DNA from 4 places in the Streptomyces sp. NBC_00726 genome. Region 2 is predicted to be linked to each of the others. Evidence: riboswitches for the same ligand, from Rfam matches in the RefSeq annotation. Region 2 holds a riboswitch; each other region holds the start of a gene.
What was found. A riboswitch is a leader RNA that binds a small molecule or an ion and turns the genes downstream of it on or off. The one in region 2 is predicted to bind cobalamin.
Positions count from the first base shown of each region.

Region 1 (7,582 bases), 1.7 Mb from region 2:
CCAGGTTGATGACGAGCATGCCGGCATTGAAGTAGGGGGCGTCGGGATCGAGACCGACCTCCTCCCAGCACTGCACACCCCGCGGACTGCCGATCAGCGGGTTGAACGGATCGATCACCGCCCCGACCGCCAGCCCGCCAAGATCCAGCTCCCAGAGTGCGTCGAAGGACGACAGGGTGATCGTGTCCGCGTCCAGGTAGATGACCTTGCTCCAGCTCTCTGGAAGCAATTGCGGCAGCAGGAGGCGGGCATAGGTCGCCGACGTCGGATGGCTCAGAAGCGAGGACGAGGTCGGCCAGGCCGACAGGCTGTTCACGTCGACATCCAGAAATCGGATGAGACAGTTCGGCCCGGTGTCCCAGGACGCGGACAGCCTGCGCTTGGACTCGGCGGATATCCCGCACGACAGGATGACGACCTCAAGCGGTCTGTCTTGGTGCGCGTTGTCCACAATGGACCTCACCGAGGCCGCCAGCGGGAATGCGTATCCGTCATCTGCGGCTACGACTATCCGGATCGGCTCTCCGACCACGAAACCACCCTTCGGTGTGGAGGCTTGACGAATCGGCCCGATGAGGGAACTTTCCCTTTGCCCCGCGCCCCGATTAAAGGTTGAAGCCAATAGAGCGGCCGGGCATTTCTCGCTCCGGCACGAGAACAAACGTAAATCACGAAAGCGCGAAGAGGCAGAAGCTTTTACGCCTCACGGCATGGGGTCGGAATGTGCCGTTTCAGCCGCTGATCGGCGGTCGCGATGCCCGGGACACACGCCGTGCGGACGCGTGCCCCCGTCCCAGTGGCCGCAGGTCAGGGCCGCACGAGGGCCCGACCACTTCATTCACACCTTGAACAAAGGTGTACGTTTACACACCTGGCTGATTTACGACTACCGCGACGACGAAGCACGCACACACCCAAGACGGCAAACCAGCAGGTCAACTCCTTCCCAACGACGAGTAAATGACCAGCCCGGCTTGTCCGGAGGTGCTATCGGGCCCCCGCGGCACGCCACCGTGTCGACCACCCAGCACGCGCCCGCCTCGGTGAGCACCGTCCGCAGCTGATCGGTGGCGCCGGCCGAGGTGGAGCCGGAGTCGCGGCCGCACGCCGCGGCCAGGCCGAGCAAGGTCATGGCGTGTGCATCGGGCACACCGGCGGCGAGAGCAGCGCGGAGCCAGGCGATGAACAGGCCGACCGGCTCGGCCGGGGCAACGGCCGGGTCGAAGTCCGGAAGCGGACCGGCGAACACCTCGATACTCCGCAGCCACTCCCGGACCGTATCCGTCTCGGCGCTCGCCCGGTCCAGGTACACCCATGCGCGGGTTCCCGAGCGCAAGGTCACCTCGACACGGGCGTAGCCGCCCACCTCATAGGCGTCCGCCGCCGCGAGTCCGATCACGGAGGAAGCGGTACCCGTCGAACGCGGAGGCCGGGGCTCAGCGCACCCGCCCCCGCGGCTTCAACGCCGCGTCCGGCAGCACCGGCGCCGGGATCGGCGGCCCGTCATAGCCGTGTACGGTGCCGAATCGGTCGCCGGACATCCAGTCCTCCCGGGCTCGCGTGATCTCCTCCTGGGTCCTGCCCACGAAGTTCCACCACATGATCAGTTCCTCCTCGAACGGCTCGCCGCCCAGGAGCATCAGGCTTGCGTCGGACTCCGCGCGGAGGGGGAGTTCCGTGCGGGCGCAGCCGAGGTAGAGCATGGAGCCGGGGAGGACCGGGACGCCGTCGACCTCGGCCTCGCCGGACATCGCGAGCACGGCGTACTCGAAGTCGGGGTTCAGGGGGAGCCGGGTCCGCGTGCCCCGGGTGAGGGTGAGGTCGGCGCCCACGAGAGGGGTGTACGTGGTGCCGGGTGAGGTGGCGCCGTCCAGGTCGCCCAGGATCACGGTGGCCGTGAGGCCGGGGGCGGTGACCTCGGGGAGGTCGCCGTGGTGCTGGAAGTGGGGTTCGGTGAAGCGGTGCGCGTCCGGGAGTGCCACCCAGAGCTGGGCGCCGTGCAGCAGGGCGGCGTGCCGCTTGGGGCTCTCCTCGGAGTGGCTGATCGCGCGGCCGGAGGTCATCAGGCCCAGTTCGCGCGGGCGGATCGTCTGGAGGCTGCCGAGGCTGTCGCGGTGCAGGACCTCGCCCTCATGCAGCCAGCTGACGGTCTGGAGGCCCATGTGCGGGTGCGGCGGCACCTGCATTCCGGGTTCGTCGGCGATGTCGTCGGGGCCGTAGTGGTCCACGAAGGCCCAGGCGCCGACCATCCGGCGGCCCAGGTTGGGCAGCAGCCTGCGGACCTCGGTGGACTCGCCGAGCCGCACCTTGCGCGGGGCGAGCAGCTCACGTACGGGCTCCGCGACGACGAAACCACGGCCCCCGCAGACGGTGGGGACGGCCTGGCGATCGAGATTGCTCATGGCGCTCAACCTATTCCGCCGCGGGTGGGGACGGATGGCACCCACGCCGGACAATTAGTGGAATGTTAAACCACCTGCCGGTGTTGTGAGGATCGGACGCTCGACCGACCGAGGAGACGACATGAGCGACGGCTACTACGAGTTCGGCACCGCCGCCGAGCGCTGGGAGCGCGCGGGGTTCTTCTTCGACGCGAAGGAGTACACGACCGCGGCCCGCATCCTGGACGGACTCGTCGCGGAGGTTCCGGAGCAGGTCGCGCCCCGGCTGCTGCTGGCCCGCGCCTACTACCACTCGGCGAGCCTCGGGCGGGCCGAGACGGAGCTTCGTGCGGTTCTGGAGCGCGATCCGGTGGAGCACTACGCCCGGCTGATGCTCGGCCGGACCCTGGAGCGCCAGGGGCGGCAGGCCGAGGCGGACACGCAGTTGCGGCTGGCCGCCGCGCTGTCCGGTGACCTCGGGTCCGCGTAACCGCGTACGGGCACCTGTCGTATTTCGGGTGCCGGAAGCGGCGGGCGCGTGATAGTCCAGAGGACCATGACCGACCTTGAAACGCCGCGCCTGGTCCTGCGCCCGATGACCCCCGCCTACGCCGAGTTCGTCGCCACCGCTTCGCCGCCGGCCGGGACGCGCTGGGCGCCCGGCTACCCCTCCCCCGGCGAGCGGGGGGCCGCCGCGCGCTTCCTCGTCACGTGTCTGAGGAGCGGCGATCCGACCCCCTTCGGTTCGTACGAGATACGGCTCCGCGAAGACGGTGTGGTCATCGGCGGCATCGGCTTCCACGCCGCGCCGGACGAGCGGCGGAGTGTCACGATCGGCTACGGGCTGGTGGAGTCGGCACGCGGGCGGGGTTACGCCTCCGAGGCGCTTCGGGCGCTGTTGCGGTTCGCCCGGGAACAGGGCGTCGTCCGGGTGCGCGGGGACGCCGACACCGGCAACATCGCCTCGCAGCGCGTCATGACGGCGGCCGGGATGCGCCTCGTGGACGAGGACGAGTCGCTGAAGTACTACCTGGCCGAGTGGACGGCGTAGAAACGGGCGGAGCCCACCGGTGATCACCCGGCGGGCTCCGCCCGTTGCGGCACGTACGCGGCCGGCCGTCAGCCCACCGCGGCGGCGGTCCGGTTCGCCCGGCCGTCCGCGGCCGTGTCGGCCCTCGGCACCAGCAGGCGTTCGGTGAGGTGGCCGAAGAGCAGGCCGAAGGTGGTCCACAGCGTGGCCTGCACCGCGAGCGTGGCCAGCCGGAACTGCCACAGCAGCGTGGCCGGGAAGTCCTTGCCGACCTCGTTGAACGAGGGCAGGAACACATAGGCGAGGGCGATCAGCAGTACGTAACCGGCGGCCGCGGCGACCGTCGCGTTCCAGTTGCCCAGGCGGGGTGCGAGGCGCTTGCCGACGATGACGGCGGCGACCGCGAGCAGCACACTGAGGGCGACCATCAGGAAGAACAGCGCGGTGCGTTTGCCGATGGTGTCGGGGTTGCCGACGGCCGGCGGGTTGGCCGGGTACTTCAGGAACGGCACGATGTACACGCTCACCAGGGCGGCGCCCGCGATCAGCGCGGCCGTGGCACGCGGGCCGAACCGGCCCATCCGGCCCAGCGCGTAACAGAACACGAGCGCGGCGATGCCGCCGACCGCGACGCCGAAGACGAGCACACCGGTGGCCAGGCCCGCGGTGGACTGCATGCCGCGGCTGACGAGTTCCTCGGCGGCGCCGTGGTCGTGGCCGTGGGCGCTGTGCGCGGCCTCTTCGAGCGCGATGGCCGAGTCGACCCGGGACTCGCCGAGGAAGTAGGCGACGAGCAGCGCGAGCGCGCCCGCGACCAGTCCGGCCAGCATGCCGCGGACCAGCAGGGCTCTGACGGATATGGAGTTCATGAGGGATTCCCCTGGATCAGCCGGTCGGTCGGTCAGTGGCAGGGGAAGCCGAGGAGGTGGCGGCCGTCGTGGACCCACTCGTGGACGCCCTCGCCCGAGATGACGGCCGTGGCGCCCTGCTCGGCGCCCACGAAGTAGAGCAGGACCAGCATGAGGATGCCGAAGAAGACCGCCCAAGGGGCAATGGCCTTCAGGGAGATGGGGGTGATGGCGGATGCGCCGGTGGCGGGGGCAGCAGTCTGCGCCATGGCAGAACCTCCTGTGGGAACACGCGTCCCGATCGTGGTGCCTGAGACGAAGGTGCTGGGTCTGACTTCCCGCGTGCGCGGGTACACAGTGGCGCGACCGTGCCGGATTCTCACCGGACTTCCTTCACACCCTCGTCATGTCGCCGCGACCATACCCCCTGGACACCGGGCACCGCCATGCCCCTTACAAGCGGTCCGTGGGGCCCGGATGCCATGGTGTGCTTGGCCGTGGGGCCGGTGTTCGGGAAGTTGAGGGTGGTAATGACGGTACGGGTGATGTTGATCTCACCGGCGATGAACGCGGCGCTGCGCGAGGCCCGGTTCGCCGGCGACGCGGCGCTCGACGCGTCCGGCGTGCGGGCGGCCCGGCTGGCCGCGCCCCACGTCCCGGAAACGGACCGGGCAGTGCACGGGCCGTCCGAGCGGTGCGCCCGGACGGCGGAGGCGCTGGGGCTGCGCTCGACGGGCGAACCGGGGTTGCGGGACTGGGAGTTGGGGCGCTGGTCGGGGGCCCGGCTGGACGAGGTGAGTGCGCGGGAGCCGGACGGGGTCGCGGCCTGGCTGGGCGACCCGTCGGCCGCCCCGCACGGCGGCGAGTCGCTGCTCGGCCTGTGCGCCAGGGCGGGCGCCTGGCTCGACTCGCTGACCGGTGCCGGCCGGGTGCTGGCCGTCGCCGAACCGCCCCTGGTGCGCGCGGCCGTGGTCCACGCGCTGGCGTTGCCGCCGCAGGCGTTCTGGCGCCTCGACGTCGCCCCGCTCACGCTGACGGAACTGACCGGGCGCTCGGGGCGCTGGAACCTCCGCGCCGGACGCCCACTCGCCGGCGGGTCCGGCGACCCCGACGGCAACACCGTTTTCCCCGGCGAACTCGTCGTGGACCACGTCCGCGTCACCACCAGCGACAGCGCGCCCCCGGCCTGATCGCATCGCGGAGGTCCCGCACGCGGCGCCTACCCCCGGTACGTCTCCAGCAGCCTCAGCCACACCTCGCTGATCGTCGGGTACGACGGAACCACGTGCCACAACCGGTCGATGGGGATCTCGCCCGCGACCGCCATCGTCGCCGAGTGGAGCAGTTCGCCGATGCCCGGGCCGACGAAGGTGACGCCCAGCAGGACTTCGCGGTCGAGGTCCACGACCATGCGGGCGCGGCCCCGGTAGCCGTCCGCGTACAGACCGGACCCGGCCACCGAGGCGAGGTCGTAGTCGACGGCGCGGACCCGGCGGCCGACCCGTTCCGCCTCGGCGAGGGAGAGGCCCACCGACGCGGCCTCCGGGTCGGTGAAGACGACCTGCGGGACGGCCGCGTGGTCGGCGGTCGCCGCGTGGGCGCCCCAGCGGGCGGTGTCCAGCCGCTTGCCCTGCGCGCGGGCGCCGATCGCGTCGCCCGTGATGCGTGCCTGGTACTTGCCCTGGTGGGTCAGGAGCGCCCGGTGGTTGACGTCGCCGGCCGCGTAGAGCCAGTCCGTGCCCTCGACCCGGCAGGTGTCGTCCACGACGAGCCAGGTGCCGGGTTCCTGGCCGACCGTCTCCAGGCCCAGGTCCTCGGTGCGCGGGGCGCGGCCGGTGGCGAAGAGGACCTCGTCGGCCTCCACGCTCCCGCCGTCGTCGAGTTCCACGGTGACCGGGCCGTCGCCACCCGGGCGGCGTACGGCGGTGGCCGAGACGCCCGTACGGATGTCCGCTCCGGCCTCGGTCAGCGCCCCGGCGACCAGCTCACCGGCGAACGGCTCCATCCGGGGCAGCAGCCCCTTGCCGCGTACCAGCAGGGTGACCTTCGCGCCGAGCGCGTTCCACACGGTGGCCATCTCCACACCGACGACTCCCCCGCCGACCACGACGAGCCGGCCGGGGACCTCCTTGGCGCTCGTCGCCTCACGGCTCGTCCAGGGGCGGGCCTCCTCGATGCCGGGGAGGCGGGGAACCACGGCCCTGCTGCCCGTGCAGACGGCGACGGCGTGCCGGGCGGTGAGCCGGTGTCCGGTGCCGTCGGGCGCGGTGACGGTGACCTGTTTGGGGCCGGTCAGCCGGCCGTGGCCGCGGAAGACGTCGGCGCCGATGCCGTCGAGCCAGGCGGCCTGGCCGTCGTCCTTCCAGTGCGAGGCGTACGCGTCGCGGTGGGCGAGGACGGCGGCGGTGTCCAGCGGTCCCTGGACGGCGCCGCTCAGGCCGGGGACGCGGCGGGCGTCGGCGCGGGCGACGACGGGGCGCAGGAGCGCCTTGCTCGGCATGCAGGCCCAGTAGGAGCACTCGCCGCCGATCAGTTCCGACTCGACCACGGCGGTGGTCAGCCCGGCGGCCCGGGCCCGGTCCGCCACGTTCTCACCCACCGGACCCGCTCCGATGACCACGACGTCGTACGCGACAGGCTCCGCTCCATGTGTCATGCGGCCCATTCTGGCGGGGGGTGTGGGCGTCGGCCACATGGGCAGGCACGGAATAGCACGAGATCGGGCACCGTTGACCCGGACACGTCTCATACGGGCACACGAAGAGGGAGCAACGCATGAGCACCGTAGAGCTCACCAAGGAAAACTTCGACCAGGTCGTCAGCGACAACGAGTTCGTCCTGATCGACTTCTGGGCTTCCTGGTGCGGCCCGTGCCGGCAGTTCGCCCCGGTGTACGACGCGGCGTCCGAGCGCCACGCGGACCTGGTGTTCGCCAAGGTCGACACGGAGGCGCAGCAGGAGCTGGCGGCGGCGTTCGACATCCGGTCGATCCCCACGCTGATGATCGTCCGGGACAACGTGGCGGTCTTTGCGCAGCCGGGCGCGCTGCCGGAGACGGCTCTGGAGGATGTCATCGGCCAGGCCAGGAAGCTGGACATGGACGAGGTCCGCAAGGCCGTCGAGGCCGAGCAGAAGGCCAAGTCGGAGGGGCAGCAGTAGCAAAGCCGCCGCCCCTCCGTTCCCCGGCGGGGCGGCCTCAGGTGCCGGTGCCGCGCTCCGCGACCCGGGCCGAGAGCCCGTACGCGAGTTCCGAGCCGTCCACGAGCAGGCCCTCGACGGCCTTGGTCCTGGGGTCGATGTCGGCCACCATGCCGTCGCCCGCG
Region 1 is NZ_CP108983.1:6,352,211-6,359,792, reverse strand. It holds gene OG338_RS28285 (glycosyltransferase family 8 protein) at 1-532, opposite strand, end outside; gene OG338_RS28280 (hypothetical protein) at 887-1,399, opposite strand; gene OG338_RS28275 (pirin family protein) at 1,437-2,402, opposite strand; gene OG338_RS28270 (tetratricopeptide repeat protein) at 2,524-2,871, shown strand; gene OG338_RS28265 (GNAT family N-acetyltransferase) at 2,938-3,432, shown strand; gene OG338_RS28260 (CbtA family protein) at 3,501-4,280, opposite strand; gene OG338_RS28255 (CbtB-domain containing protein) at 4,313-4,528, opposite strand; adenosylcobalamin (AdoCbl) riboswitch at 4,574-4,665, opposite strand; gene OG338_RS28250 (histidine phosphatase family protein) at 4,790-5,449, shown strand; gene OG338_RS28245 (dihydrolipoyl dehydrogenase family protein) at 5,479-6,915, opposite strand; gene trxA (thioredoxin) at 7,035-7,418, shown strand; gene OG338_RS28235 (hypothetical protein) at 7,456-7,582, opposite strand, start outside.
Region 1: it holds a riboswitch for cobalamin, as region 2 does, so the genes downstream of both, OG338_RS28255 (CbtB-domain containing protein) here and OG338_RS20795 (ribonucleoside-diphosphate reductase subunit alpha) in region 2, are expected to answer to the same signal.

Region 2 (7,582 bases):
TTTGCCGCCATTGGGGCCATCCGCCCGTCCCCCGACGACCGTTGCCGGACCGCAATACGGACGGGGGGTGACGCTGGCCGGATCCCTCGCCTAGATTTCCTGCGCACTACAGGTGATCAGCGAGGGGACGGAGTCGCCGCCATGGCGGAAGAACCTGAAGGAAAGCCACCCACGGTCACACCGTTGCGAGTGGTCATCGCCCTGTGCCTCATCGCGCCGTTCGTGGCGATGCTCTGGGTGAGTTCGTACGCGAAGCTCGACCCGGCCTTCATCGGCATCCCGTTCTTCTACTGGTACCAGATGCTCTGGGTGCTGATCTCGACCGCGCTCACCATGATCGCGTACAAGCTGTGGCAGCGTGACCAGCGCGCCCGCAAGGGGGGTGCGTCGGCATGAAGGACGGCGTGAACGGCGTCGCGCTCGGCGTCTTCATCTTCTTCTTCCTGGCCGTCACGGTCATGGGCTTCCTGGCCGCCCGCTGGCGCAAGGCCGAGAACGAGGCCACGCTGGACGAATGGGGCCTGGGCGGACGGTCGTTCGGCACCTGGGTCACCTGGTTCCTGCTCGGCGGCGACCTCTACACCGCGTACACCTTCGTCGCCGTGCCCGCGGCGATCTACGCGGCGGGCGCGGCCGGCTTCTTCGCCGTGCCGTACACCATCCTGGTGTACCCGCTGATCTTCACCTTCCTGCCGCGCCTGTGGTCGGTCTCGCACAAGCACGGGTACGTCACCACCTCGGACTTCGTCCGCGGCCGGTTCGGCTCGAAGGGTCTTTCGCTGGCCGTCGCGGTCACCGGCATCCTCGCCACCATGCCGTACATCGCGCTCCAGCTCGTCGGCATCCAGGCGGTGCTGGACGTGATGGGCGTCGGCGGCGGCGAGAACACCAACTGGTTCGTCAAGGACCTGCCGCTGCTGATCGCGTTCGCGGTGCTCGCCGCGTACACCTACTCCTCGGGGCTGCGGGCGCCCGCGCTGATCGCGTTCGTCAAGGACGGGCTGATCTACCTGGTCATCGCCGTGGCGATCATCTACATCCCGATCAAGCTCGGCGGCTTCGACGACATCTTCGCCTCCGCCCAGGACAAGTTCACCAAGGCGGGCGCGGGCGGCCTCGCACCGGCCGCGGCGGGCCAGTGGGGTTACGCGACCCTGGCGCTCGGGTCCGCGCTGGCGCTGTTCATGTATCCGCACTCGATCACGGCGACGCTCTCCAGCCGCAGCCGTGAGGTGATCCGCCGCAACACCACGATCCTGCCGCTGTACTCGCTGATGCTGGGCCTGCTCGCGCTGCTCGGCTTCATGGCGATCGCCGCCGGCGTCAAGGTGGACAACGGCCAGCTGGCCATCCCGCAGCTGTTCGAGAACATGTTCCCCGACTGGTTCGCGGGTGTGGCGTTCGCCGCGATCGGCATCGGCGCCCTGGTGCCGGCCGCGATCATGTCGATCGCCGCGGCGAACCTCTTCACGCGCAACATCTACAAGGACTTCCTGAAGCCGGATGCGACGCCCGAGCAGGAGACCAAGGTCTCCAAGCTGGTCTCGCTGCTGGTCAAGGTCGGCGCGCTCGCCTTCGTCCTCACCATGGACAAGACCGTCGCGATCAACTTCCAGCTGTTGGGCGGGATCTGGATCCTCCAGACCATGCCGGCCCTGGTCGGCGGCCTGTTCACCCGGTGGTTCCACCGCTGGGCGCTGCTCGCCGGCTGGGCGGTCGGCATGATCTACGGCACGGCTGCCGCGTACGGGGTCGCGAGCCCGACGCAGAAGCACTTCGGCGGGTCCTCCAAGGAGATCCCGGGCCTCGGTGAGATCGGTTACATCGGCCTCACCGCGTTCGTGCTGAACGTCGTGGTCGTCATCGTCCTCACCTTCGTCCTGAACGCGGTCAAGGCCCCCGCCGGGACCGACGAGACCTCCCCGGGCGACTACACCGCGGACGCGGGCGACCCGGGTGTCCAGGAGAAGCTGCCGCCGGCCACGGCGGGAGCCCCGGGCGGTCACTGACCGCACACCTTTACGCCTCGCGACACAACATGTGGGGGCTGCCCGACAGGGCGGCCCCCACATGTATGCTCATGCTCGCTGTCGCCGCAGGGGAATCCGGTGCGAATCCGGAACTGTCCCGCAACGGTGTGATCGGTGTGCTTTCGCGCACCCGTGGAGTCCGAGGACCTGCCGACGGCGCATCCGGCTCGACCGAACCGGATGCCCAGACGTCCGGGCCTCGTGGATGGGCCGGTGGACGCCGCACGGAGTGCCGCCCCGACCGGGCCCGCTCCTGCCCGGCTGCCCCCGCTCCCCGCCGGCCCAGAGCCGAGCGAGGGAGAGCACCACGTGACCATCGCGCCAGCCGATCCGGTTTCAGCGGCCGAAGCAACGGGGACCGGGAACGACGGACCGGGCACCGCACTGCTGCGGACCCTGACCGATCTCACCGCCGACCTGCCCGACACCGACCCCGGTCGCGTCGCCGCCGCCGCACTGCGCGGCCGCAACGCCCGGTCGGACGAGGCGGAGCTGCGCTCGCTGGCCACCGAGGCCGCCGCGGGCCTCATCTCCGAGGACCCGGCCTACTCCCGGCTCGCCGCCCGGCTGCTCACCCGGACCATCGCGGACGAGGCCGCGGGCCAGGGCGCCACCTCCTTCTCCGCCTCGGTCGCCGTGGGCCACCGCGAGGGCCTGATCGCGGACCGGACCGCCGAGTTCGTCACGCTGCACGCCGCCGCCCTGGACGCCCTGGTGGAACGGTCCCTCGCGGACGGGGCCGACGACCGCTTCGGCTACTTCGGCCTGCGCACCCTGCACAGCCGCTATCTGCTGCGCCACCCGATCACCCGGCAGGTCATCGAGACCCCCCAGCACTTCATGCTCCGGGTCGCCGCCGGGCTCGCCGAGGACACCTCCGAGCGGGCGCTGGACGAGGTCGCGGCGCTGTACGGGCTGATGAGCCGGCTGGACTACCTGCCGTCCTCGCCGACGCTCTTCAACTCCGGCACCCGTCACCCGCAGATGTCGTCCTGCTATCTGCTGGACTCGCCGCTGGACGAGCTGGACTCGATCTACGACCGCTACCACCAGGTGGCCCGCCTGTCGAAGCACGCGGGCGGCATCGGCCTCTCGTACTCCCGCATCCGCGCCCGGGGCTCCCTGATCCGGGGCACCAACGGGCACTCCAACGGCATCGTGCCGTTCCTCAAGACGCTGGACGCCTCCGTCGCCGCCGTGAACCAGGGCGGCCGGCGCAAGGGCGCCGCCGCGGTCTACCTGGAGACCTGGCACGCGGACATCGAGGAGTTCCTGGAGCTCCGCGACAACACGGGCGAGGACCAGCGCCGCACGCACAACCTGAATCTGGCGCACTGGATTCCGGACGAGTTCATGCGCCGCGTCGACGCGGACGCCCCCTGGTCGCTGTTCTCCCCGGCAGACGTGCCCGGGCTGACCGACCTGTGGGGCGACGAGTTCGACGCCGCGTACCGGGCGGCCGAGGCGCAGGGGCTGGCCCGCAAGACCATGCCGGCCCGTGAGCTGTACGGCCGGATGATGCGGACCCTGGCGCAGACCGGGCAGGGCTGGATGACGTTCAAGGACGCCTCCAACCGCACGGCGAACCAGACCGCCGAGCCGGGCAGGGTCGTGCACTCCTCGAACCTGTGCACGGAGATCCTGGAGGTCACCGACGACGGCGAGACGGCCGTCTGCAACCTCGGCTCGGTCAACCTCGGCGCGTTCGTGGCCGGCGGCTCGATCGACTGGGAGCGGCTGGACGCCACCGTGCGCACCGCGGTGACCTTCCTCGACCGGGTCGTGGACATCAACTTCTACCCGACCGAGCAGGCCGGCCGGTCCAACGCCCGCTGGCGGCCGGTGGGCCTGGGCGCGATGGGCCTTCAGGACGTCTTTTTCCAGCTGCGGCTGCCCTTCGACTCCCCCGAGGCCCGGGCGCTCTCCACGAAGATCGCCGAGCGCATCATGCTCGCCGCCTACGAGGCGTCCTGCGACCTCGCGGAACGGTCCGGTCCGCTGCCCGCCTGGTCCGGGACCCGGGCCGCGCGCGGCGTGCTGCACCCCGACCACTACGACACGGAGCTGAACTGGCCGGAGCGCTGGGACGCGCTGCGCGCCCGGGTCGCGAAGAGCGGGATGCGGAACTCGCTGCTCCTGGCCATCGCCCCGACCGCGACGATCGCCTCGATCGCGGGCGTCTACGAGTGCATCGAGCCCCAGGTCTCCAACCTCTTCAAGCGGGAGACCCTGAGCGGTGAGTTCCTCCAGGTCAACGGCTATCTGGTGGATGAGCTGAAGCGGCTCGGCGTGTGGGACGCGCGGACGCGTGAGGCGCTGCGCGAGTCGAACGGCTCGGTGCAGGGCTTCGCGTGGATTCCGGCGGACGTGCGGGCGCTGTACCGCACCGCGTGGGAGATCCCGCAGCGCGGCCTGATCGACATGGCGGCGGCCCGTACGCCGTTCCTCGACCAGAGCCAGTCGCTCAACCTGTTCCTGGAGACGCCGACGATCGGCAAGCTCTCCTCGATGTACGCGTACGCCTGGAAGCAGGGCCTGAAGACGACGTACTACCTGCGGTCGCGTCCGGCGACCCGGATCGCCCGTGCCGCGTCCGGGACCGCGTCGGCCGCCGCCCCCATCCCCGTACAGCAGGCGCAGGCTCCCGACGCGGACGCCATCGCCTGCTCCCTGGAAAACCCCGAGTCCTGCGAGGCATGCCAGTAATGACCACCGAGAACACCACGAAGAACCTGCTCGACCCGGGATTCGAGCTGACCCTGCGGCCCATGCGCTACCCGGACTTCTACGAGCGCTACCGGGACGCGATCAAGAACACCTGGCACGTCGAGGAGGTCGACCTCCACTCCGACGTGGCGGACCTCGCGAAGATGACGCCCGCCGAGCAGCACCTGATCGGACGCCTGGTGGCGTTCTTCGCGACCGGTGACTCGATCGTCGCGAACAACCTGGTGCTGACGCTGTACAAGCACATCAACTCCCCCGAGGCGCGGCTGTATCTGTCGCGGCAGCTGTTCGAGGAGGCCGTGCACGTCCAGTTCTATCTGACGCTGCTCGACACCTATCTGCCCGATCCGGACGACCGCGCGGCGGCGTTCGCGGCGGTGGAGAACATCCCCTCGATCCGCGAGAAGGCGCAGTTCTGCTTCCGCTGGATGGACTCGGTGGAGAAGATCGACCGGCTGGAGTCGAAGGCGGACCGCCGTCGCTTCCTGCTGAATCTGATCTGCTTCGCGGCGTGCATCGAGGGGCTGTTCTTCTACGGCGCCTTCGCGTACGTGTACTGGTTCCGCTCACGCGGGCTGCTGCACGGTCTCGCCACGGGGACCAACTGGGTCTTCCGCGACGAGACCATGCACATGAACTTCGCGTTCGAGGTCGTGGACACGGTCCGCAAGGAGGAGCCGGAGCTCTTCGACGACGCCCTGGAGCAGCAGGTCACCGACATGCTGAAGGAAGCCGTCGAGGCGGAGTTGCAGTTCGGCCGCGATCTGTGCGGCGACGGGCTGCCCGGCATGAACACCGAGTCGATGCGCGAGTACCTGGAGTGCGTCGCCGACCAGCGGCTCACCCGGCTCGGCTTCCCGGCGGTGTACGGATCGCAGAACCCGTTCTCGTTCATGGAGCTCCAGGGGGTCCAGGAGCTCACGAACTTCTTCGAGCGGCGCCCGTCGGCGTACCAGGTGGCCGTCGAGGGCACGGTCGGCTTCGACGACGACTTCTAGATCCTCGCCCAGCTCCTGACGTACGGACGCCGTGCGGCCGCCACCGGCCGCGCGGCGTCCGCGCTCTGCGGTGGGCGGGTGCTCCGGTCCCGTTCCGCTTCGCGCAGCTCGCGGTCGATGCGGCGCTCGCGGGCGACGCCGGCCAGTGCGGGCAGCAGGACGAGGGCGAAAAGTGCGGAAATGCCGAGGAAGTTCAGGAATGTGTTCATGCCTCTACTGTCCTCGGTCCGGCGGAAAAGCGGCAGTGGCAGGACTGTCATAGGGCATCGAATTACTGCCACACTGGTTCCATGCTGAACAACGTCGCCGCCCTGCTGCTCGATGATGTCCACCCCTTCGAACTCGGCGTCCTCTGCGAGGTCTTCGGCCTCGACCGCAGTGACGACGGCCTGCCGGTGCACGATTTCGCGGTGGTCTCCGGCGAGGGGCCCGAGCTGCGGACCCACGCCGGCTTCACGATCCACACCCCCTACGGCCTCGACCGGCTGGAGGAGGCCGACCTGATCGCCGTACCGGCCGGCAGCCGCTTCCCGCACCGCGAGTTCCCCGCGGAGGTCCTGACCGCCCTGCGCCGGGCCGTGGAGCGGGGCGCCAAGGTGCTCAGCGTCTGCTCGGGGGCGTATCTCCTGGGCGCGGCCGGTCTGCTCGACGGCCGCCGCTGCACCACGCACTGGCGGCACGCCGACGACCTGGCCCGCCGCTTCCCCGGGGCCGCCGTCGAGCCGGACGTGCTGTACGTGGAGGACGGGCCGGTCACCACATCGGCGGGGACGGCGGCGGGGATCGACGCCTGTCTGCACCTGGTCCGCCGGGCTTACGGGCCGGCCGCCGCCAACACCATCGCCCGGCGGATGGTGGTGCCGCCGCACCGGGACGGCGGGCAGGCGCAGTACATCCAGCGGCCGCTGCCGCGCAACCGGTGTGACACCGTGGGCGACACGCTGGCCTGGATGGAGCGCCACCTCGACCGCGAGATGACCGTCGAACAGCTCGCGGACCGGGCGCACATGTCGCCGCGCACCTTCGCCCGCCGCTTCCAGCAGGAGACCGGGACCACTCCGTACCGCTGGCTGCTGCGCCAGCGCGTCCTGCTGGCCCAGCATCTGCTGGAGACGTCCGACGAGACCGTCGACACCATCGCCGACCGGACCGGCTTCGGGACGGCGGCGGCGCTGCGCCATCAGTTCGTACGGGCGCTGGACACCACACCGCAGGCGTACCGGCGCACCTTCCGGGGGCCCGCCGTCCTCGGTGAGGCGGCCTGAGGCGGTCCGCGCGAAGGGGGCCCGCCGGTGACCGGCGGGCCCCACCGTGCGGGTCAGATCCCGCAGTTGGGCGCCGACCAGTAGTGGCTGGGGCCCTGGTTCACGTGGACGTGGTCGTTGTGGTCCGGGTAGCCCGGGCCGAGGATTCCGTTGAACCCGTGGTTGCGGGCCTCCTTGGCGAGGGTGCAGAACGCGATCCCGCCGAGGTCGGCCGCGTCACCGTACATATGGCGGCTGTTCGAGGCCCCGCCGACGGCGCTGTTGCAGGACTTCGAGCGGAATCCGCTGTTGATGTTGATGGGCCGGTCGCCGAGCGCGTGGCGCAGCGCCTCCAGCTTCCACATGGTGCTCAGCGCGTTGGCCTTCGCCGTGGCCGCCGAGACCGCGCCGCCGGACCAGGTGCTGTTGCAGCGGTTCATCTCGGCGTACGTGAAGTGCGCCGGGGTGCAGTCGTTGTCCTGGAGGGCGTAGAGCTTGGCCTGGGTGGCGGGGCCCGCGATGCCGTCGGCGGCCAGCCCGTAGGCGGCCTGGAAGCGCTTGACGGCGGCGGTGGTGGCGGGGC
Region 2 is NZ_CP108983.1:4,608,139-4,615,720, reverse strand. It holds gene OG338_RS20805 (DUF3311 domain-containing protein) at 142-396, shown strand; gene mctP (monocarboxylate uptake permease MctP) at 393-2,009, shown strand; cobalamin riboswitch at 2,068-2,200, shown strand; gene OG338_RS20795 (ribonucleoside-diphosphate reductase subunit alpha) at 2,340-4,736, shown strand; gene OG338_RS20790 (ribonucleotide-diphosphate reductase subunit beta) at 4,736-5,755, shown strand; gene OG338_RS20785 (hypothetical protein) at 5,752-5,964, opposite strand; gene OG338_RS20780 (GlxA family transcriptional regulator) at 6,046-7,020, shown strand; gene OG338_RS20775 (D-Ala-D-Ala carboxypeptidase family metallohydrolase) at 7,074-7,582, opposite strand, start outside.

Region 3 (7,582 bases), 1.6 Mb from region 2:
AGGGCGTATCCGGCGACGGCCGCGACGGTCGGGGTGCGCAGTTGCCCGAGCCGGTCCCAGGCCGCGAACCAGTCCGCGAGGTACATGTCCAGGTAGCCCTGGGGCCGCATCTCCTTGATGTCCGCGCCGGCCGCGAACGCCTTCGCCGAACCGGTGATCACGATGCAGCCGCAGTCCGGGTCCCGGTCCAGGGCCTCGGTCGCGGCCACGACGTCGTTCATGACCTGGAGATTCAGTGCGTTGAGGGCCCTGGGCCGGTTGAGGGTGAGGAGGGCGGTGCGGCCCTTGCGTTCGACCAGGACGGTCTCGTACGGGGTGGTCATGCGGCGCCTCCGGTCCGGTCCCTGATGGTACGTACGATGCCGGAGAAGTCCTCCGTGTCACCGACCTGTTCGGCGTAGGCCGCGTACAACTCGGCCGCGCGCAGTCCCAGTTCGGCGTGGATGCCGCCCTCGCGCAGTGCGTTCGCGGCCAGCCCGAGGTCCTTGGCCATCAGCGCCGCGGCGAACCCGGGCCGGTAGTCGCGGTTGGCCGGGCTGGCCGGCACCGGTCCGGGGACGGGGCAGTTGACGCTGAGCGCCCAGCACTGTCCGGACGCCGTGGAGGCGACGTCGTACAGCGCCTGGTGGGTCAGGCCGAGGCTCTCGCCGAGGACGAACGCCTCGCTGACGGCGATCATGGAGACGCCGAGGATCATGTTGTTGCAGACCTTCGCCGCCTGGCCGGCGCCCGCGCCGCCGCAGTGCACGGCCTTCTTGCCCATGACCTCCAGCAGGGGAAGCGCCTCGGCGAACTCCGCCTCTCCCCCGCCCGCCATGAAGGTGAGGGTGCCCGCCTCGGCACCGACCACCCCGCCGGAGACCGGCGCGTCCAGGGACCGCATCCCGGCGGCCGCCGCGCGTTCCTGGGCGGCCCGCGCGTCGGTGACGTCGATCGTGGAGCAGTCCACGAAGAGGGTGCCCGGCCGGGCCGCGGTGAGGATGTCGTCGTACAGGCCGAGCACATGGCGCCCGGCGGGGAGCATGCTGATGACCACGTCGGCGGTGGCGACCGCGGCCGCGACGGACGCGGCCGGTTCCACGCCGGTGCCGGCGGCGGCCGCCAGGAGCTCGGGGACCAGGTCGTGGCCGAGCACCCGGTGACCGGCCTTGGCCAGGTTGGCGGCCATCGGGCCGCCCATGTGTCCGAGCCCGATGAACGCGACAGTCCTGCTCACCAGACCACCTCCTCGGTCGTGTCGGTTGCGGCGGCGAGCCCGAGTTCGTACGCGCCCAGCGGGGCGAAGAACCGCTCGACGTCCGCCTCGGTGACGTCGGCGAGCGACTTCGGGGACCAGTGCGGTGTGCGGTCCTTGTCGATGACCTGGGCCCGGATGCCCTCCACCAGGTCCGGGGCGCGCAGGCAGGCGCGGGAGACGCGGTACTCCTGGTCGAGCACCCGCTCCAGGGCGCCGAGCCGACGGGCCCGGCGCAGCGAGGCCAGGGTGACCTTGAGCGCGGTCGGGGACTTGGCGAGCAGGGTGACGCCCGTCTCGTCGGCGGCCGGGACGTCCTGGGCGAGCAGCCGTTGGGCGATCTCCTCGACGGTGCCGGCGGAGAAGCAGTCGTCGATCCACGCCCGCCCGGCGGCCAGCCGCCCCGGTGGCGGGTCCTGCACATGGCGCGCGAGGGCGTCGCGTACCGGCATCCCGGCCAGATCGGCCACGAGGGACGGGACGGCGGCCGAGGGCAGGAAGTGGTCGGCGAGCCCGCACAGCAGGGCGTCCGCCGCGCCGACCGGTGCTCCGGTCAGGGCCAGGTAGGTGCCCAGTTCGCCGGGGGCGAGCGCGAGCAGATAGGTGCCGCCGACATCGGGGACGAAGCCGATGCCGGTCTCGGGCATGGCGACCCTGGACCGTTCGGTGACGATCCGCACGCTTCCGTGCGCGGAGACACCCACGCCTCCGCCCATGACGATGCCGTCCATGACGGCGACGTACGGCTTGGGGTAGCGGGCGATCCGGGCGTTGAGGCGGTATTCGTCGCGCCAGAAGGCGGCGGCGGCCGTGCCGTCCCCGTGGCGGGCGTCGTCGTGGATGGCCCGGATGTCACCGCCGGCGCACAGGCCGCGTTCTCCGGCACCGGTGAGGATGACGGTCTCGACGGCCGGGTCGTGCTCCCACTCGGTGAGCGCGCAGTCGATGCGGAGCACCATCTCGTGGGTGAGCGCGTTCAGGGCCTTGGGGCGGTTGAGGGTGATGTGGGCGGCGTGGCCGGTGGTACGGAACAGGACGTCGTTCACCCGAACGCCTCCGTCAGTCCCCGGGCGACGATGACCGCATGATCTCGTTGGTGCCTTCCAGGATCTGGTGGACGCGCAGGTCGCGGACGATCTTCTCGATGCCGTACTCGTTGAGGTAGCCGTAGCCGCCGTGCAGCTGGAGCGCGCGGTCCGCGACCGCGTAGCCGGTGTCGGTGGCGAAGCGCTTGGCCATCGCGCAGAGGTACGGGGCCTGCGGATCGCCCCGGTCCAGGGCCTGGGCTGCCTGCTGCACCAGGGCGCGGGCGGCGGCGAGTTCGGTGGCCATGTCGGCGAGGCGGAAGCGCAGCGCCTGGGCATCGAGGAGCCGCTGCCCGAACGCCTCCCGGTCGGCGAGGTGGGCCAGGCTGCGGTCGAGGGCGCTGCGGGCGCCGCCGAGCGAGCAGGCGGCGATGCCGAGGCGGCCGCCGTTCAGGCCGTTCATGGCGATGCGGAAGCCCTCGCCCTCGCGGCCGATGAGCCGGTCGGCGGGGAGGCGTACGCCGTCCAGGATCACCTGGCGGGTCGGCTGGGCGTTCCAGCCCATCTTCCGCTCGTTGGGCCCGAAGGAGAGACCGGGGTCGTCCTTGTCCACGAGGAAGGCGGAGATGCCGTCCGCCCCCTGGCCGCCGGTGCGGGCCATGACGAGGTACAGCTGGGTGGCGCCGGCCCCGGAGATGAACTGCTTGACGCCGGTGAGCAGCCAGCCGTCCCCGTCCCGCCGCGCGCGGGTGGTGAGGGCGGCGGCGTCCGAGCCCGCGCCGGGTTCGGTCAGGCAGTAGCTGGCGAGGTCCTCCATGGCGCACAGCCGGGGCAGATGGCGTTCGCGCTGAGCGTCGTCGCCGTACCGGTCGATCATCCAGGCGACCATGTTGTGGATGGAGAGGTAGCCGGCGATGGACGGGCAGCCGGAGGCAAGGGTCTCGAAGACGAGGACGCCGTCGGCGCGGCTGAGCCCCGAGCCGCCGGACTCCTCCCGGACGTAGACGCCGCCGAGCCCGAGCCCCGCGGCCTTGCGCAGGACGTCGACGGGGAAGTGCTTGTCGCGGTCCCAGTCGAGGGCGTGCGGGGCCAGGTGATCCTGGGCGAAGTCGAGAGTGGTCTCCGTGAGGGCCTGCTGGTCCTCGGTGAGCAGGGTGCTGGTCATGGCCGTTCAGCCCATCGTGGGGATCGTGAAGCTGGCACCCTCGCGCAACCCGGCGGGCCAGCGCGAAGTGACCGTCTTCGTACGGGTGTAGAAGCGGATGGCATCGGGGCCGTGCTGGTTGAGGTCGCCGAAGCCGGAGCGCTTCCAGCCTCCGAAGGTGTGGTACGCCACCGGCACCGGGATGGGCACGTTGACGCCGACCATCCCGGTGTCGACGCGGCGGGTGAAGTCACGGGCGGTGTCCCCGTCACGGGTGAAGATCGCGACCCCGTTCCCGTAGACGTGCTCGCTGGGCAGGCGCAGGGCCTCCTCGTAGCCGGCGGCGCGTACGACGCACAGCACCGGGCCGAAGATCTCCTCCTGATAGATACGCATGGCCGGCGTCACCCGGTCGAACAGGGAGGCCCCCGCGAAGAAGCCGCCCGCATGCCCGTCCAGGACGAAGTCCCGCCCGTCCACGACGAGTTCGGCGCCCTCCTCGACGCCGAGGTCGACGTAGGAGCGGACCCGTTCGACGGCCTCCGGGCCGACCAGCGGACCGAAGTCGGCGTCGGGGTCGTCACTGCGGCCGATCCGGAGCGTGCCGATGCGCTCCTTCAGCCGGGTCACCAGCGCGTCGGCGGTCTCCTCACCGACCGGGACGGCGACGGAGACCGCCATGCAGCGCTCCCCCGCCGAGCCGTAGCCGGCGCCGATCAGGGCGTCGACGGCCTGGTCGAGATCGGCGTCCGGCATCACGATCATGTGGTTCTTGGCGCCACCGAAGCACTGGGCGCGCTTGCCGTGCGCGGCGGCCGTGGCGTAGACGTGTGCGGCGACCGGCGTGGAACCGACGAAGCCGAGGGCGGCGACCCGGGGGTCGTCGAGGAGGGTGTCGACGGTCTCGCGGCCTCCGTTGACGACGTTCAGGACACCGGGCGGCAGCCCCGCTTCCAGGAACAGTTCGGCGAGCCGCAGCGGGACGGAGGGGTCGCGCTCCGAGGGCTTGAGGATGAAGGCGTTGCCGCAGGCGAGGGCGGGCGCGGCCTTCCACAGCGGGATCATCGCGGGGAAGTTGAACGGGGTGATGCCGGCGACGACGCCGAGCGGGGAGCGCAGGGAGTGGACGTCGATGCCGGTGCCGGCGTTGTCGGTGAACTCCCCCTTGAGCAGGTGCGGGATGCCGGCCGCGAACTCGACCACGTCCAGGCCCCGTTGGATGTCGCCGTGCGCGTCGGCGACCGTCTTGCCGTGCTCGGCGGACAGCAGCCGGGCCAGCGCGTCCTTCTCCCGCTCCACCAGCTGAAGGAACTTCATGAAGACCCGCGCACGCCGCTGCGGGTTCCACTCGCCCCAGCCGCGCTGCGCCTCGACGGCATCGGCGATGACCGCCTCGGTCTCGGTGCGGTTCGCGAGGGGCACCAGGGCCTGCACCTCGCCGGTGTTGGGGTCGTACACCTCGCCGTACGCCCCGGACGTTCCCGGGACGCTCTTACCGCCGACGAAGTGGGTCAACTCGCGCACGGAGGCGCGTTCGTGCTCGCGGACCATGACTGCCTGCTCTCGTCAGGAGGGATCCGGGGATGGCGCGCCGGGGCGCACACCCGCACCGAAGGCGTACGGGTATGGTGGGGCGCGAGATCGCGAATGGCCGGAGGCCCCGTCAGACGGCGGGCTCACCTGGGTCGTGGATACATACCGATGCCATGCGTGTCAGCTCCATCCTCGTGGACAACACAGAACATCCCGCGGCCGGTATCCTGACTCCCGGATCAGCGCGCGCCGTCCGCCTTCCCGACATCCAACTCGTCAGTGGCGTAACGCTCGACGGCGTACTCCCCGGTCACAGTGGCGGGACCGTGCCGGATTCACACCGGCTTCCCTGCACCGCGGGCCTTGTACTCGCGACTATATAGTTGGACGTCCTAGTAAATCCAGAGGCGCGTCCCGGCATGTCGTAGGCTGGGCACCGCAGCTGGTTCGCCCCGTCCGCCAGGCGGGATGCGTCGTAAGAGGGAACCCGGTGGGAATCCGGGACTGCCCCGCAGCGGTGAGCGGGAACGACCGCCGTCATACGCACTGGACCCGGGACGGGTCTGGGAAGCGACGGCCAGTAGGTGTCCTCCGGCACGGAGGATGGGCCCGCGAGTCCGAAGACCTGCCGACTGCCCGTGTACGGACCATTCCGTACACGGATATTCCGGTGACCTCGTGGGCGGGTCGGCGTACACACCAGGCGGAGCGTCCTTGCCCGTCGGGTCGTCGTCACCTTCGCGCTCTCGTCCCGTCTCCGGGATCTCAGGGATTCATCTCGCGAAGGAGATCTCCGTGACCACCAAGTCCGCAGCCGCGGCAGCACGCGCCACCGTGTACGGCTACCCCCGCCAGGACCGGGACCGGGAGCTCAAGAAGGCCGTCGAGGGTTACTGGAAGGGCCGCGTCACCGCGGACGCCCTCCGGCAGACCGCCGCACAGCTCCGGCACGACAACCGGCAGCAGCTCGCCGACGCCGGCATCCAGGAAGTCCCCACCGGTGACTTCTCGCTCTACGACCATGTGCTGGACACCACCGTCATGGTCGGCGCCATCCCCGAGCGCCACCGGGAAGCCGTCGCGGCCGACGCGGTGGACGGCTACTTCGCCATGGCGCGCGGCACCCAGGACGTGGCGCCGCTGGAGATGACCAAGTGGTTCGACACGAACTACCACTACCTGGTGCCCGAGCTGGGCCCCGGCACCGTCTTCACCGCGGACTCCGGCAAGCAGGTCGCTGAGCTCAAGGAGGCCCTGGCGCAGGGGCTTGCCGCCCGGCCCGTGCTGGTCGGCCCCGTCACCTATCTCCTGCTGGCCAAGCCGGCCCCCGGTGTGCCCGCCGACTTCGAGCCGCTGACCCTGCTGGACCGGCTGCTGCCGGTGTACGCGGAGGTGCTGGCGGATCTGCGTGCGGCCGGGGCCGAGTGGGTGCAGCTGGACGAGCCGGCCCTCGTCCAGGACCGCACCCCGGCCGAGCTCAACGCGGCCGAGCGCACCTACCGTGACCTCGGCGCGCTCACCGACCGCCCGAAGCTGCTCGTCGCCTCCTACTTCGACCGGCTGGGCGAGGCGCTTCCGGTGCTGGCGAAGGCTCCCGTGGAGGGCCTGGCGCTGGACTTCACCGAGGCCGCCGCCGCCAACCTGGACGCCCTGGCGGCCGTGGGCGGACTGCCCGGCAAGCGCCTGGTCGCCGGTGTCGTCAACGGCCGCAACATCTGGATCAACGACCTCCAGAAGTCGCTGTCCACACTGGGCACCCTCCTCGGGCTGGCCGACCGCGTCGACGTGGCCGCCTCCTGCTCGCTGCTCCATGTGCCGCTGGACGCCGCCGCCGAGCGGGACATCGACCCGCAGATCGTCCGCTGGCTGTCCTTCGCCCGGCAGAAGACCGCGGAGATCGTCACCCTGGCGACGGCGCTCGCGCAGGGCACCGACGCCATCGCCGGTGAGCTCTCCGCCAACAGGGCCGCGCTGGCCTCCCGGGCGGACTCCCCGATCACCCGGGACCCGGCCGTACGCGCCCGGGCCGAGGCCGTGACGGACACGGACGGCCGCCGCTCGCAGCCGTACACCGAGCGGGCCGCCGCCCAACGGGCACACCTGGGGCTGCCGTTGCTGCCGACGACGACCATCGGCTCGTTCCCGCAGACCGGCGAGCTGCGGACGGCCCGCGCCGATCTGCGGGCCGGGCGCATCGACACGGCAGGTTACGAGGAGCGCATCCGGACGGAGATCCGCGAGGTGATCTCCTTCCAGGAGAAGACGGGCATCGACGTGCTGGTGCACGGTGAGCCCGAACGCAACGACATGGTGCAGTACTTCGCCGAGCAGCTGACCGGATACCTCGCCACCCAGCACGGCTGGGTGCAGTCGTACGGCACGCGGTATGTGCGTCCGCCGGTCCTCGCCGGGGACATCTCGCGCCCCGAGCCGATGACGGTGCGCTGGACCTCGTACGCCCAGTCGCTGAGCGACCGCCCGGTCAAGGGCATGCTCACGGGTCCGGTCACCATGCTCGCCTGGTCGTTCGTCCGCGACGACCTGCCGCTCGGGGAGACCGCCCGGCAGGTGGCGCTCGCCCTGCGCGACGAGGTCAATGACCTTGAGGCAAGCGGAACTTCGGTGATCCAGGTGGACGAACCGGCG
Region 3 is NZ_CP108983.1:6,235,341-6,242,922, reverse strand. It holds gene OG338_RS27725 (enoyl-CoA hydratase) at 1-323, opposite strand, end outside; gene mmsB (3-hydroxyisobutyrate dehydrogenase) at 320-1,216, opposite strand; gene OG338_RS27715 (enoyl-CoA hydratase/isomerase family protein) at 1,213-2,280, opposite strand; partial or broken gene OG338_RS27710 (acyl-CoA dehydrogenase family protein) at 2,277-3,424, opposite strand; gene OG338_RS27705 (CoA-acylating methylmalonate-semialdehyde dehydrogenase) at 3,431-4,954, opposite strand; cobalamin riboswitch at 5,136-5,317, opposite strand; cobalamin riboswitch at 5,363-5,584, shown strand; gene metE (5-methyltetrahydropteroyltriglutamate--homocysteine S-methyltransferase) at 5,732-7,582, shown strand, end outside.
Region 3: it holds a riboswitch for cobalamin, as region 2 does, so the genes downstream of both, OG338_RS27705 (CoA-acylating methylmalonate-semialdehyde dehydrogenase) here and OG338_RS20795 (ribonucleoside-diphosphate reductase subunit alpha) in region 2, are expected to answer to the same signal.

Region 4 (7,582 bases), 4.4 Mb from region 2:
CACCGGGCGGCCCGGCGGCCCCAAGTCGGGGCTCGTCGCCGCGCGGCTGCTGGCCGGCGGGGCCGACCGGGGGGTGTTCCTGCTGCTTGTGCCGCTCACCGACGCCACCGGGCCGCTGCCCGGTGTACGGGTGCGCAGGCTGCCCGCCCGGATGGGCAGCCCCGTCGACCACAGCCTGACCTCGTTCGACCGGGTCTTCGTGGGACGCGAGGCGCTGCTGACGGGCCCGCAGGGGTGGATCGACGGCGACGGGGAGTTCCGCAGTGCCATCGAGGGCCGCAGGCGCCGCTTCCTCGCCTCCATCGCCCGGGTCGTCACGGGCAGGATCTCCATGAGCGCCAGCGCCGTCGGCTCGGCGCGCGCCACACTCGCCGTCGCGGTGCGGTACGGCGGTCACCGCCACGTCTCCGCCGGACGCGGGGCGCGGCTGCCGGTGCTCGCGTACCGCACCCATCACGGGCCGCTCGCCGAAGCCATGGCCACGGTCTTCGCCATGAGCCTGCTGCACCGCCGCGTCCTGGACCGCTGGGAGGCGGCGCGGACGGGGCCGGAGGCCGGGCGGGAGGCGGCCGAGCGGCTGGTGGACATCGCCAAGGGCTGGATCACCTGGCAGGCCAGGGCCGTGATCGTGGAGTCCCGGGAACGCTGCGGCGCCCAGGGCCTCCTGGAGAACAACGGGATGGCCGCGCTCGTCACCGGCGTCGAGGGCGCGATCACCGCCGAGGGCGACAACCTCGCCGTCCACGCCCGGGCCGCCGCCGCCCTGCTCGCCGACCGCCCCCCGTGCGAACCGCCCGTCCCGGCCGGCGGCGGCCTCACCGACCTCCGGTTCCTGGTCGGGCTCCTGGGCCGAGCCGAGGAGCTGTGGTTCGCGCGCGCCGGGGCCCGGGCCGCCCGGACGGCGCCCGGCGATCCGCTGGGCCGGTGGAACGCGGCGGCGGGCCCCGCGCTGCGCGGCGTCGAGGCGCACGCCTGCCGGCAGGCGGCCGAGGCGTACGCGGAGGCGGTCGAGGCGCTGCCCGCCGGGGCGGACCGGGACCGGCTCGGCGAGCTCGCCCGGCTGTTCGCCCTGGGCCGGGTCGCGCGCGACAGCGGGGACCTGCTGGCGGCCGGGCATCTGAGCACCGGTCAGGCGGAGGCGCTGACGGACCACACCGAACGGCTCATCGAGGCGGTGGCCCCGCACCTCCCGCAGCTCGCCGACTCCTTCGCCTTCCCCGACGAGCTGCTCGCCGACTGGCCGATCGCGGGCGCCGGCTACGCCGAGGCGTACGACGATCCGGACGCCCACTGGCACCCGGAGGCGGGCCGGTGAGGGGCGGCCGCGCGCGCCGCGCGGTGCGGGCCGTGCAGGGGCTCGGGGCGGGGGCCGTGCTCCTCGCCTACTGGACGGCCGTCGCCTTGTTCGCGCGGTGGTGCGGGGCGCCCCGGACGGGCGTTGGCGAATCGGTTCGCCGCAAGGCGTAACCGGATCGACGCTGCTCAGTTGTTCCGGCGTCGGGGCCGTGCGCGCCGGCGCCGGACACCCCACCGGACACCCCGCCGGCCGGACACCGGATGGACCTGAGGAAAGGAAGACCATGAGCCTGATCCACCCCCACATCACCGACGTACTCAGCCGTACCTTCGAGGTGCCCGTGGCCGAGATCCTTCCGGACTCCACGATGGACAGCCTGGACATGGACTCCCTCGCGGCCGCCGAGTTCGCCGTCGTCCTGCGCGAGACCACCGGGGCCGAGCTGGACACCGGCACCCTCACCCGGGGGACCACCCTCGCCGAGCTCACGGCGCACCTCCACGCGTCGGCCGCCGCCCGATGAGGACACCGGCCGTCGCCGTCACCGGGCTCGGCATGATCACCCCGGTCGGCAACGACACCGAGTCGACCTGGGACGGGGTGTGCGCCGCGGTGAGCCCGGCCCGCACCGTCCCCGCGCTCGCCGGGTGCGCGATCGACTTCGCCTGCGTGGTCGACGGCATCGACCTGGACGCCGAGATCGGCCGCCGTACGGCCTTCCGGATGGGCCGGTACGTCAAGTTCGCGGTCCTGGCCGCCCGGGAGGCCGTGGCCGACGCCGGGCTCGACCCGGCCGGCTGGGACGGCAGCCGGGTCGCGGTCGTCGTCGGCACCAGCAGCGGGGGATCCGCCCACCTCACCGACCAGGCGCTGGTGCTGGAGCGCAGGGGCCCCGAGGCGACCTCGCCGGCCGGGGTCCTGCTGACCATCCCCAACATGCCCGCCGCCGAGATCGCCATCGAGATGCGGGCCACCGGCCCCAGCATGGCCCCCTGCACGGCCTGTTCGTCCGGCGTCACCGCGCTGTCCGTCGCCCGCGACCTGCTGGCCACCGGGCAGTGCGACGTGGCCATCGCGGGGGCGACCGAGTCGACGGTCTTCCCGATCGCCATGACCGGCTTCGCCCGGTCCGGGGCCGCCGCCCTCGCGGACGGCGACCTGTCCCGGCTCAGCCGGCCGTTCGCCGCCGACCGGGCCGGACTCGTCATGGGCGAGGGCGCCGCGGTCATGGTGCTGGAACGCGCCGCCGACGCGGAGGCCAGGGGCGCCGAACCCAGGGCCCTGCTGGCCGGCACCGGCGCCACCACGGACGCCCACCACCCCACCAGCCCGCACCCCGACGGGCGGATCGCCCGGGCCGCCGTCGAGGCCGCCCTGCGCGACGCGGGCTGGCGGGCCGACGAGGTGGAGCACGTCAACGCGCACGGCACGGCGACCGTACGCAACGACGCCGCCGAGGCCGCGCTGATCAGCCGGGTGTACCCGCACCGGCCACCCGTCACCGCCCCCAAGGGCGTGCTCGGGCACTGCATGGGCGCGGCCGGGGCGATCGAGGCGGGGCTGACGATCCTCACCCTCCAGCGCGGGGTCGTCCCGCCGGTCGCCAACCTGGACGCGCCCGCGCCCGGGTTCGACATCGACTGCGTCACCAAGGTGCCGCTGGTACGGCCGGTCCGCCGGGCCGTCAGCCACTCCTTCGGCTTCGGCGGGCACAACGCGGTGGTGGCCCTGCAACGCCCATGAGCCCCTGGGGGGCGGCTCTGAGCTGCGCGGATGCCCGTGGTAGCGTCCCCGGAGCCAGTCGAACTCCATGTAGGGGTCAGGGAATCCGGTGCGAATCCGGAACTGACGCGCAGCGGTGAGGGGGACGGGCGGGGCCACGGCCACTGGGAGACCCGGCGTCTCCCGGGAAGGCGTCCCGTCCGAGCGAACCCGAGTCCGAAGACCTGCTGGCGACCGCCGCCCGGGACCGGGCGGCGGACCGCACAGCGGGCCCCGCGCATGGGCCCAGAGACGCCGAGGTACCCCGTGCCGCCGATATCCGGCCCCGCCCGTTCCGCCGCCCTGCTCACCGCCGCGCTCCTGCTGCTGACGGCCTGCGGGGGATCGCCCTCCGAAAAGGCCGCCGCGTCCGGCAAGGAGGACGGCTATCCGGTCACGCTCAAGAACTGCGGGCGCACCGTCACCGTGAGCGCCGCGCCCCGCCGCGCGGTCTCCGTCGACCAGGGCACCACGGAGATCCTGCTCTCACTCGGCCTCCAGGACCGCATCGCGGCCACCGCCACCTGGACCGACCCGGTGATGAAGGGCCTGGAGAAGGCCAACGCGGGTGTGAAGCGGATCGCCGACAACCGGCCCTCCTCCGAGAAGGTCCTCGACCAGGAGCCCGACTTCGTCGCCGCCGACTTCGAATCGACCCTCGCCAAGGGCGGCGTCGCCCCGCGCGAGCAGTTCGAGAAGCTGGGCGTCCCCACCTATGTCGCGCCCGCCGACTGCACCGCCAAGGACAACACCAAGGACGGCGACGGCGTCCGCACCGGCGCCCTCACCATGGACAGCGTCTACGCCGAAGTGACCGACCTGGCCCGTGTGTTCGGCGTGCCCGGGCGCGGCGAGAAGCTGGTCGCCGAGCTCCGCACCCGTATCCGCGAGGCCACCGACGGCATCGACGGCTCGGGCACCTCCGTCATGTACTGGTTCGCCAACTCCGAGTCGCCCTACCTGGCGGGCTGCTGCGGGGCGCCGGGCATCATCACCCGGGAACTGGACCTGAAGAACGTCTTCGACGACACGCACGACGAATGGCCCCAGATCAACTGGGAGACCGTCGCCGACCGCAACCCGGACGTGCTGGTCATCGGCGACCTCACCCGCAAGTCGCAGACCGCCGAGAGCGCCGCCGGGAAGATCGCCTTCCTGGAGTCCAACCCCGTCACGAAGAAGATGGACGCCGTACGCCACAAGCGTTACGTCCTGCTCAGCGGCCAGGCCATGAACCCGACCATCCGCACGGTCGAGGGCGTCGAGCTGGTGGCGGCCGGGCTGCGCGACTTCGGGCTCGCGGGGTGACGGCCACCGACCGGCCCACCGCCCCGCACGAAAAGGCCCTGCACGAAAAGGCCCCGCACAACAAGGCCCCGCGCGAAAGGGCCCCCGAAACCGCGCGCGGCCTGCGCGACGGCCTCCTGTGGACCGGCGGCCTCCTGCTGCTCGCCCTCTCCGTCGCGGTCGCCGTCACCATCGGACCGGCCCGGATCTCCGTCGTGGACGTCTGGTCCGCCGTCGCCGCCCACCTCGGCGTCGGCGAGGCCCGGCTCAGCCCGATCCGCGACGGCATCATCTGGAACCTGCGCATGCCGCGCACCCTGCTCGCCGCCGTCTGCGGGGCCGGGCTCGCGGTCTGCGGGACCGTCATGCAGTCCCTGCTGCGCAATCCGCTGGCCGACCCGTTCGTCCTCGGCGTCTCCTCGGGCGCGTCCACCGGCGCGGTCCTGGTCGTCGTGCTCGGTGTCGGCGGGGGAGCGGTGACGCTGCCGGCCGGGGCGTTCATCGGGGCGCTCTGCTCCTTCGCCCTGGTGATGCTGCTCAGCCACACCCTCGGCGGCTCCACCGACCGGGTCGTGCTCTCCGGGGTCGCCGCCATGCAGCTGTTCTCGGCGCTGACCTCGTTCGTCGTCATGACGGCCGCCGACGCCGAACAGACCCGTGGCGTGCTGTTCTGGCTGCTCGGCTCGCTCGGCGGGGTCGGCTGGACCGATGTCTGGGTCTGCTCCGCCGTCCTCGCCGTCAGCCTGCTCGTCTGCCTGGGCCATGCCCGTACGCTCGACGCCTTCGCCTTCGGGCAGGACGCGGCCGCCGCCCTCGGCGTGAACGTCACCCGCGTCCGTACCGTCCTGCTCTGCACGACCGCACTGCTGACCGCCGCGCTCGTCAGCTCGGCCGGGGCCATCGGCTTCGTCGGCCTGGTCCTGCCGCACGCCGCCCGCGCCCTCACCGGCTCGGGCCACCGCAGACTGCTGCCGGTCACCGCGCTCGCCGGGGCCGTCTTCCTCGTCTGGGTCGACACCCTCGCCCGGACCGTTCTCGACCCCCAGGAGGTCCCGGTGGGCGTCGTCACCGCCCTCATCGGCGTGCCCGCCTTCGTCGCCGTCCTCTACCGCACCAGGCGGCCCGCATGACCGGGAACGGTACGGCGGCCGAGGGCCTGCGCGCCGCCCGCGTCGGCCGGGAAGCCGGCGGCCGCCTCCTCCTGGACGGCGTGACCCTCGCCCCGGAACCCGGCACCACCGTGGGCCTGATCGGCCCCAACGGCTCCGGCAAGTCCACGCTGCTGCGCATCCTCGCCGGCGTCCTCGCCCCGCACACGGGCGTCGTCACCCTGGATGGCGAAGCGCTGCCCGCCGTGGGCCGGCGCGCGGTGGCCCGGCGGGTCGCGGTCGTGGACCAGCACGCCGTCACCCAGGACGAGCTGAGTGTCCTGGACGTCGTACGCCTCGGCCGCATCCCGCACCGTCGCGCCTGGGCCGCCCCCACGGGCGAGGACGCGGCGGCGGTGGACGAGGCGCTGGCACGCACCGGGCTCACCGGCCGGCGCGACCAGTCCTGGCACACGCTGTCCGGCGGGGAGCGCCAGCGCGTCCAGATCGCCCGCGCGCTCGCCCAGCGGCCCCGCGAACTCCTGCTGGACGAACCGACCAACCACCTGGACATCCAGCACCAGCTGGAACTGCTCTCGCTGGTCGCCTCGCTCCCGCTGACCGCCGTCGTCGCCCTGCACGACCTCAATCTGGCCGCCATGTTCTGCGACCGGATCGTGGTGCTGAGCGGCGGCCGGGCGGTCGCGGGCGGGACACCCGCGCAGGTCATCACCGAGGAGCTGATCGAGGAGGTCTACCGGGTGCGGTCCGTCGTCACCCCGGACGGCCCGCAGGGGCGGCCCTCGGTGCGCTTCCTGCCCTGACGGGCCCCGGGCACACGAGAGGGCGGGCCCGGCCGGGGCCCGCCCTTCGCCTGCGGTGCGGTGCGGCAGTCATGCCGGCGGGGGTCAGCGGTGGCGTCCTCGTCCCATGTCGCCGCCGGTGTCCTTGCCGCCCATCTCCTTGCCGCCCTTGGTGGTGCCGTCCGCGTAGTCGATCTGCTCCTTGCGCAGCTCGGCGGAGACCTCCTTCTGCTCCGTCACCCTCTGGGTTTCCATCCGGACGCGCTCGACCGGGACGGTCTCCTTGCGCATCGTGGCGCGTTCCGCGTGCAGGGTGACCTCCACGTCCTGCTCCGTGAGGTCGCCCGCGCGCGCCGTCCTGTCGCCCGGCTGCAACGGCTCACGGACCACCCGTACCTCCTCGTGCGAGACCGGCACGCTGCGCGTGACGTTCTCGGTGACGACGTACTTGTGCAGGCGGGCCCTGCCGCTCTCGTACTCCTCGGTGCCGATGTGCAGCTGCTCCTCGGAGCGGATCATCTCCTCCTTGCCGCCCAGGTCGGCCCCGGACCGGGTGCCCGCGCCGGCGCCGGCCAGCGGACGTCCCGCGCCCGTGCCCGCCGCCTCGGTGTCCCGGTGCCTGCCGGTGCCGGCCGTCTGCGTGCGGTCCGTGCCGGAGGTGCCGGCCGCGCCCATGGCCCCGGCCCCTGCTCCGGCCCCGGCCGCCGCGCCGGTGCCGGCCGCGCCCATGGTGCCGGTGCCCGTGGTGGTCGGTGCGCCGGTCCCGGAACCGTCGCCCAGATTGCCCCGGGTGTTCCTGGTCAGGCCGTAGTGCCGGTACAGCTCCTCCTCCTCGGACACGGAAAGATGCGCGTCCGCGTCCACCCGGGGGGCTTCCTTGACCTGGTCCTTGCCGTGCGAGATGTGCAGGTCGGAGCCCACTCGACGGGCTCCGGCGAGAGGCACGAAACTCTCCTTCATGCCGAACAGGCCGGTCTTCACCGTGATCCAGTCCGGGCGGCCGGTGTTGTCGTCGACATACACGCGGCCCACGTTGCCGATCTTCTCGCCCTCGGTGTCGTACACCGTCAGGCCGTCGAGCTCTCCGGAATCCGTGAAACCGTCAGCGGCTCCCATATCCGAATCCTCCTCGCCCGGGCGCGTCCTGTGGGTGGGTCCAGCAGAGAAGGCGCGTCCGGATTCCATCGCGCCTCACCCGGATGGACGCTGCAACCGCCCGGCCACCGGGCGCGGCGCGCGGTATCCGCCCCGGACCGTCGCAGCCCCCGTCTCACGCGGCTGTGCGGCTCTTGCACCCGTTACGCCATCCGAGTGAACGGGCCGGGGGATGCGCCGGAACCGGCACA
Region 4 is NZ_CP108983.1:224,508-232,089, reverse strand. It holds gene OG338_RS01015 (acyl-CoA dehydrogenase) at 1-1,315, shown strand, start outside; gene OG338_RS01010 (acyl carrier protein) at 1,581-1,820, shown strand; gene OG338_RS01005 (beta-ketoacyl-[acyl-carrier-protein] synthase family protein) at 1,817-3,040, shown strand; cobalamin riboswitch at 3,094-3,251, shown strand; gene OG338_RS01000 (ABC transporter substrate-binding protein) at 3,299-4,366, shown strand; gene OG338_RS00995 (FecCD family ABC transporter permease) at 4,405-5,475, shown strand; gene OG338_RS00990 (ABC transporter ATP-binding protein) at 5,472-6,257, shown strand; gene OG338_RS00985 (PRC and DUF2382 domain-containing protein) at 6,342-7,352, opposite strand.
Region 4: it holds a riboswitch for cobalamin, as region 2 does, so the genes downstream of both, OG338_RS01000 (ABC transporter substrate-binding protein) here and OG338_RS20795 (ribonucleoside-diphosphate reductase subunit alpha) in region 2, are expected to answer to the same signal.